2 regions of the Alteromonas sp. B31-7 genome follow, and region 2 is predicted to be linked to the other one. Evidence: predicted binding sites of a transcription regulator. Region 2 holds the regulator's gene; the other holds the start of a gene.
The links. Region 2 encodes sigma-54, which starts transcription at its own class of promoters, with help from an activator protein. Its sites were predicted from a motif close to GTTGGCACGNNNNTNGNNT; they were not measured.
Positions count from the first base shown of each region.

Region 1: a site for sigma-54 is predicted at 1,586-1,604, ahead of IUA53_RS07635 (BON domain-containing protein). Genes of this name have one in related genera too.

Region 1 covers NZ_CP065233.1:1,799,638-1,803,739, forward strand. Annotated here, with positions in the region: gene IUA53_RS07625 (hypothetical protein) at 1-305, shown strand, start outside; gene IUA53_RS07630 (endonuclease/exonuclease/phosphatase family protein) at 357-1,331, opposite strand; gene IUA53_RS07635 (BON domain-containing protein) at 1,639-2,259, shown strand; gene IUA53_RS07640 (hypothetical protein) at 2,733-3,092, shown strand; gene IUA53_RS07645 (hypothetical protein) at 3,096-4,070, opposite strand.
Region 2 covers NZ_CP065233.1:3,740,012-3,744,113, forward strand. Annotated here, with positions in the region: gene lptA (lipopolysaccharide transport periplasmic protein LptA) at 1-200, shown strand, start outside; gene lptB (LPS export ABC transporter ATP-binding protein) at 203-928, shown strand; gene IUA53_RS16335 (RNA polymerase factor sigma-54) at 1,006-2,490, shown strand; gene hpf (ribosome hibernation promoting factor) at 2,520-2,807, shown strand; gene ptsN (PTS IIA-like nitrogen regulatory protein PtsN) at 2,817-3,260, shown strand; gene rapZ (RNase adapter RapZ) at 3,290-4,102, shown strand, end outside.

The sequences.
Region 1 (4,102 bases), 1.9 Mb from region 2:
ATACCGTAGGAGTGGTAAGAGACCCAGTTAAACGGGAGTATATTTGTGTCGATAAATCCTTGGTAACCGTTGCTAACCCCACTTTGATTAAACCTAATAAAAAAGCGATTGAAATAGTGTTGGATGCCTCACGCCTCACGGAAAGTGATGTCGCTGTGCTAAATCAAGCGGTTTGGCCTAGGAGTGACAGATTATTAGGTTTGTCTCACTTTAAACGTAGGGAAGACGCTTGTGATAGCGTGATGTGGTGTGTGAAACACCTAAGAAAACGACCGGTTGAACATGTGAGTACCCAAACTGCCTAATTAATTGGCTGAGACTTTTCTCCTTCATCAAGTTACGACCTACCTTAGATTTCACTCTTTCAACTGCAGCGTTGTCAATAACGGGTAGTGATCAGAGCCGATATCACCAAGCTTGCGTATATCCACAAGTGAAAAATGACTCGAATGAAATAAATGATCAAGAGGCCATTTAATTAAAGGGTAATGGGCGTGAAAGGTGTTATAAAAGCCTCGCCCGATACGCGGGTCTAGAAGGCCGCTCACTTTTCTGAACTTACGAGTGGTGGGAGACCAAGCCACATCATTTAAATCACCAGCGACAATCACTGGCTCTTCGTAATCACAAACCATATTGCCTACCAGATCTAACTCTATGTCCCGAGGTTTCGCTCTTTTATTTTCAGTAGGGCTTGGCGGCTTAGGATGAAGGAAAAATATTGTTACAGTGCTATTGTTTTTTGTGAAAGTGACTTTGAACGAAGGCACATCATCTTCTACAAAATAATGCAGTTCTACGGTATCCAATGGCACTTTGCTATACAGGTTCATTCCATACAAATTTTCTAACGGACAGTGTTTCTGATAAGGGTAATCCGAATTTAGTTCTGCAAGTGCATTCTGCCATCGCTTATTCGACTCTAAGGTGACTAGGAAGTCGGGTTGGGTGTCTTTCACGTGAGAAAGAAGTTTATGGTAGTTTTCATTGGGCATAAAGACGTTACTTGAAAGAATGCTAATCTTATTATCTTGGTCCGGCGACTCAGCCCTTTCCACTTCTTTGGAAGCCAATGGTGTGTAGGGATAAATCCAGAAGGCTTGGTATATAGCACAGCCCACGAGTACAAGTAATAGCAGGCTTTGGATATTGAATCCTAGGCCTTCAGCCTCTCCTATTAAAAGGCTAGCCGTTAATGTTATCAACATGATGCACAGAATTTGAAGGCGGGGAAATTCCCAAACTCTAACTAACCAGTGGGAAGAAGGAAGAGAGGGGGCCAGCGTAATAAGTATGAGTAGAATTGCTACTGTATCCAGTAAAATGTTCATCGTCCTTCCTGACATTGCGTTAATTGAAAAGGTAACAAAGCACTACAATCCACACCAGGCGTGGCTTTGCCTTTGCTAAGGTTATAATTGAAATTTCGCCTTCGCGTTATTGCGTAGATGGTATACAAAATTTGTACCGTATATATCACGTGGCTCAGTAAAAACTTCGCAATCACGGGCAAACTTTGCAAAATAGGGAGCGTGTTAAGACTAGGTGTTTTAAATAAAATAATATTAAATCAATGGCTTAAAATAGTGGCTTGACTTTCGCTTAGTGACTAATGTGTTTCAACAAAGGAGAAATGTTATGAAACGTACTTTGATCTCACTATTAGTTGCTACATCCATAAGTTCAGCGGCTGTTGCCGGGGATATGGAATCGGATAACAAATGGGAAAAAGGCGCAAAGGATGCTTGGATAGATGGTAAAGCTGAGGCAACGCTATTATTCAATGGCAATTTGAACTCATTCGATATCAATACCGACGTTGATAATGGCGATGTTATCTTAACGGGTAAGGTGTCTAACTCCGTCGACAAAAAGCTAGCTGAAGAGTTAGTTGCGAACATTGATGGTGTAATGTCGGTAGACAACAGACTCACAGTGGTTGAGGAAAAAGATCTCTCTGAAAGTTCCGAGGACATGCAAGATGATCTTGCTCAATCGAAAGAAGAGTCTGAAAGCGCGTTAACAGATGCTAAAATTGCGACGGTTATCAAAACTCGGTTACTAATGGACACTGATATTTCAGGTTTTGATATCGACGTCGACGTGGAAAACGGCAATGTAGTATTAACGGGTGAGGTTGACTCCGATGCGGAGCGACAACTCGCTATTGAAATTGCAAAAAATGCGTCAGATGTTAAAGACGTAGAGGACAACCTAGAGGTTGTTCCTGATACCGCTACCGAGACAGCCATGAACTAGTCTTGACCTTGCAATAAAAAGGAGCTTCGGCTCCTTTTTTATTGGGTTTAGAAGATAGACAATCTACTCAGACACCCAACTTAAAAATAATTAGACACCCACTTCACGGTGCTTACTCCCAACTAATCCACTCTAGGTTTCTTCGGATACTTAATTTCACGAGATATGTTTACTAGTGGCATTTAATGGACAGCCACTCAAAGACCATTAGAACAGCGTTGTTTTAAAGGGTGTCTTTCTGCATTTTAATTGTGTAGGTCATATTAAAATATCCAAGGTGAAAGTAATGGGTGTCTTTATAGCAGGCCATTAGAAGAATGTTCCTTATGTAGTGTAGAACTTACCTTTTGCCTGCGTGAGCTCACTTGATGTGAGAGTTTAAGTTGTTGATTATGTTTACTTTTTGTGATGGCATGAGAAGTGCTTTATTCCCAGTGACTTTTTAATTTATATTATTGCAAGGGACTAACGCGATGAATATTTTACGCTGGATTTTCTCAGCTTCACTAATCTCCGCTGGAATCATGATAGCTGGGCTTTTAATGAGCGGTACGAATCTTATCAGCCAGGCAAATGCTGGTAATACTGATAAGCCGTATCATCCCTCTATCATCAAGATTGAAACGATTTACAACAATGCTGAGTTTGACTTTAATCGAAAGAGTCATCTTCTTAGAAATGCGCGAATCTCCTACTACTTGAAGCAGGCAAAGCAAGCTGATTTAAGAAATTGGGAGTTTCAGCGAGATGATATGGTCAATAGAGCAAAAAGTATTCTTATTCATCATCAGCAAAATTACGTTCATACCTCGTCAGAGTTTGCGAGTTTGTAGACGTTAACCAAAGAGTTTCCGGGCGGTCGAAACCCCTTTTAACCTTCGCCGCCCGGTAGTGTGCTGGAATTTTTTTATCCTACTTACACTACCCACTGCGATAGAGAAGTGTTGTTCAAATTCGAGACTGGCTTTGAGCCACTGAGAACTAGACAAGGCTATTTGGTTCAATGAAGCTTGGTACTCACCGTCAATAAATCCCGCTTTATCATCTCTCACAGCTTTACCCGTCTGAGTTAGTAACGTCACATACTCTGTAAAAGTTAGGTTGAGGCAATATTGATTTGAACAAGCAGTATCGGATTTAAAAGGTAGAATTCCCGTTGACGTTTTACGTGTTAACTTACATTCAATACGCCGTTTAATACTGGTGTACTCGGAGTCTTCAGGGGTGCTGGCTAATGATGCACGTATTGGATTCAAGTCAACGTAGACCATACAACTAAGTAATGCTTTCTCATCTAAAAGCGCTTGAGACTTAAAACGACCTTCCCAGAAGCGCCCTTTACATTCGTCCTCTGCATTTGCTGCGCGAGCGATGTACTCATTAAGATCTCGCATAAACCAACTGATACTAAATAATCGTTTTCGATATACGGCAGCGGTACGCTTTACACTCAACAATTCTGCTTCAGAGAGGGCTTCGCCAGCCAGGTAGGATTTAGTGAGTAATGTGCCTTTATGGAGTTTGTGCCATCGTATTAACACTTCCCGCATTGAAAGTGAGTTAGCTGATTTCTCATCTACTCTCAAAACAACATGAACATGGTTGCTCATCACGGCGTAGGCGCATAAATCTATGGCGTAAACGGATGACAAAAATAGCGTTCTTTTTTCAACCCAACCTCGGCGGTGTTCAAAACTTTGCCCTGTGTTTTTATCATATCCGCACAAATAGCATTGCCGAACACACCGCGTTACGCAATGGTAAAACGGTGTTTCGGATAAATTGACGAGGTCGCTTCGACGTGTTGCCATAAATCTAAACTCATAGGTATTTAGTTTATATA
Region 2 (4,102 bases):
GCAATGCAGAGCTGCAACAAGACACCAGTTCTGTGAAAGGCGATAAAATCACCTTTGACATGATTACCGAACAGCTTCTTGCCACCGGCAGCGGTGACAATGATGAAGGCAGAGTGACCACCGTTTTTCGACCAGAAGCGATTCGCAAGCTGACCGATGAGAAGGCGAAAGAAGACGAGAATAACGAGGACGATAACTAACCATGGCAACACTAAGCGCAAGTAACTTAGCCAAAGCCTATAAATCTCGCCAAGTAGTGAGAGACGTTAGTTTGTCGGTCTCAACCGGGCAAATCGTGGGCTTACTAGGCCCTAACGGCGCAGGTAAAACCACCACCTTTTACATGATTGTGGGTCTTGTGCCACTAGATAAGGGAAAAATCACCATTGATGATGGTGAGCTCACCCACCAGCCTATGCACGAACGCGCACGTAAGGGCATTGGCTACCTGCCACAGGAAGCCTCTATTTTTCGCAAGCTAACCGTGTTTGAAAACATCATGGCGATTTTACAGACACGAAAAGATTTAAATTCATCACAACAGGAAGAAGAAGCCGACGCCCTTCTTGATGAATTTAATATTAACCATATACGTAATAGTACAGGAATGAGTTTATCAGGTGGAGAACGCCGTCGCGTAGAGATTGCGCGTGCGCTAGCAGCCAATCCGCAATTTATTTTACTCGATGAACCATTTGCTGGTGTTGATCCTATATCGGTTAATGATATAAAGAAGATAATACAGCACCTTCGTGATAGAGGTATCGGTATCCTCATTACAGACCACAATGTACGAGAAACATTGGATGTATGTGAAAAAGCCTACATTGTGAGTCACGGTGAATTAATAGCCCAAGGAACGGCAGAGCAGGTTTTAAGTAATCAAAAAGTAAGGGATGTATACCTAGGTGAACAATTCAGGCTATAGTTAATGTAACAGAATTGTCATTTTTCAAATTATGCACCTGGTATATTCACAATAAGAGCACAGTAAATAAGACGTAGATGAAACCATCTTTACAGTTAAAGTTCAGTCAACAACTTACCATGACACCTCAGCTACAGCAGGCGATAAAACTGCTGCAGCTGTCAACGCTCGACCTGCAACAGGAGATCCAGGAAGCCCTAGACTCAAATCCTCTACTTGAAGTAGAAGAAGGCAGTGATGAGCCTCAATTAGAGAAAAACAATATCGACGGGGATGACGTCGCTCAAGACGCCGTTACTACCGCATCAAGCGATACGCTTGAAGCCGGTGACGCATTAGAGAAGAATGACCTACCTGATGAATTACCCATAGACAGCACGTGGGACGAATATTACTCAGCGTCTTCTGCACCCGCCCCTGGGCCCTCGAATAATGACGATGAGCAGATTTTCCAAGGCGAAACCACCGAAGACATTCAAGCACATTTGCTATGGCAAATGCGTCTTACCCACTTTTCAGATACTGACCGTGCCATCGCAACGGCTATTATCGATTCAATTGACGAGTCTGGTTATCTTACCGTCACCCTTGACGACATTTTAGAGTCTGTCAACTCCGAAGATATGGAGGAGCCGGTTGAATTAGACGAAGTGGAATGCGTATTAAAACGTATTCAGATGTTCGATCCTATTGGTTCAGGCTCGCGTACACCACAAGAATGCTTGATGGTTCAGCTTCGCCAATTTTCAGATGATACGCCTTGGTTAAAAGAAGCCAAACAACTGATAGAAGAATACTCAGACCTACTCAGTAGCAAAGACTATCGTACGCTGATGCGTAAAAGCCGTCTTAAAGAAGATCAATTACGCGAAGCTATGCGCTTGTTGCAAACATTGAATCCTCGCCCAGGTAGCGCTCTTATCACTAAAGAGCCTGAGTATGTTATACCCGATGTCTCGGTCACCAAGAAAAGTGGTCGTTGGGTGGTTGAACTTAATCCAGATAGCTTGCCTAAACTTAGTGTGAACCAGCAATATGCGGCCATGAGCAGAAGAGCGAAAAATAGTAGCGACTCGCAGTTCATTCGCTCTCATATGCAGGAAGCAAAATGGTTTATTAAAAGTCTTGAATCAAGAAACGACACCTTGATGAAGGTTGCTAATTGTATTGTGCAGCAACAAATGGGCTTTTTTGAACATGGCCCTGAAATGATGAAGCCCATGGTGCTTAACGATGTTGCTGAAATGGTTGATATGCATGAATCCACCATTTCACGTGTCACCACGCAAAAGTATATGCATACCCCACGTGGGATATTTGAATTGAAGTACTTCTTTTCTAGTCACGTTGCCACGGAGTCTGGGGGTGAGTGTTCATCTACTGCCATCCGCGCGCTGATTAAAAAGCTTGTAGCGGCTGAAACGCCAAGCAAGCCACTAAGTGATAGCAAGATTGCTCAATTGTTGGCCGAACAGGGCATTAAAGTCGCCCGGCGGACAATAGCAAAATACCGGGAATCATTGTCGATTCCACCGTCTAACCAGCGAAAGAGCTTACTTTAACTGGCTCATAAATATAAGGAAGACGAAATATGCAAATCAACCTTACTGGTCATCACGTCGAAATCACCGACTCTTTGCGTAATTATGTCGATACCAAGTTCAGCAAACTAGAGAGGCACTTTGATCACATTTCTAATGTGCATGTCATTCTCAATGTTGAAAAACTTAATCAGAAAGCCGAAGCGACCATGCATTTAAGTGGCGCTGAGGTTTTTGCTTCCTCTGAAAATACTGATATGTATGCAGCAATAGACAGCATGGTTGACAAACTAGACAGGCAAGTCATAAAGCATAAGGAAAAGCTGAAAAAGCATTAACTCACGCTTATGGAAATTCAAGCAATCGTAAGTTTGGACCGCACTGAATGTGCGGTTCAATGTAACAGCAAAAAACGAATTCTAGAGATCATCAGTAATATCGCTGCCAAAAACAACGATAATATTGATGAAACGACAGTACTCACGAGCCTATTGAACCGCGAGAGAATGGGCAGTACGGGTATTGGAAATGGTATTGCACTGCCTCATGGTCGACTGGCAGGATTGGAAAGTGTTATCGCCATTATTGTAACTAGTAACCCTGCCATCAACTTTGACGCGCTGGACAACCAACCGGTAGATATTTTCTTTGCCTTATTGGTTCCAGAAGAGCAAACCGAGGGGCACTTACAAACCCTAGCCACGGTTGCAGGTAAATTGAGTGACAAAGAGACCGTGAAGGCAATTAGGCGTGCCACCAATAGCGACGATATTATTGCAGCGCTAAGCTAACTCTAATGCCATCTTAAGGGAGAGGCCAATTGAAACTAATTATTATTAGTGGTCGTTCGGGGTCAGGGAAGTCTGTTGCTTTACGGGCACTGGAAGATTTAGGGTATTATTGCGTAGATAATATCCCCGTCAATTTATTACCTACCCTTACCCATACGGTAGTCGACGAATACGATCAAGTTGCTGTAAGTATTGATGTACGTAACCTACCCAAAAACCCAGACGATTTAGTTGAAATACTCGACTACCTTCCCTCTTCTTGGTCCATGACCATCGTCTACATTGATGCCAGTGACGACATTCTCGTCAAACGCTTTAGTGAAACCCGACGATTACATCCATTGGCAAAACTGAATAAGTCTTTGTCTGAATCTATTAAAGCAGAAGCCGCTTTACTCGCTCCTGTGATTGAACGAGCAGACTTATACATAGATACCGATAAACTGACCATTCACCAACTTGCTGAATTAATACGTGAGCGAATTTTAGGTAAAAAGAGTTCTCGCCTGGTATTGGTATTTGAATCCTTTGGCTTCAAACATGGTATTCCTAAAGATGCCGATTATGTTTTCGACGCCCGTTTTCTCCCTAACCCTCATTGGGAGCCTGATTTAAAACACCTGACAGGGTTAGATGCCCCCGTAGAAGTATTTTTAGGCTCTCAACCGGTGGTGACCAAGTTTATTTGGCAAATTCAAAACCTCATTACCACGTGGCTTCCCCACTTAGAGCGTAACAACAGAAGTTATGTAACCATCGCCATAGGGTGTACCGGAGGCCAGCATCGCTCTGTGTTTATCGCCCAGACATTGGCAAAGACTTTCAGCGATTTGCACCCTGAC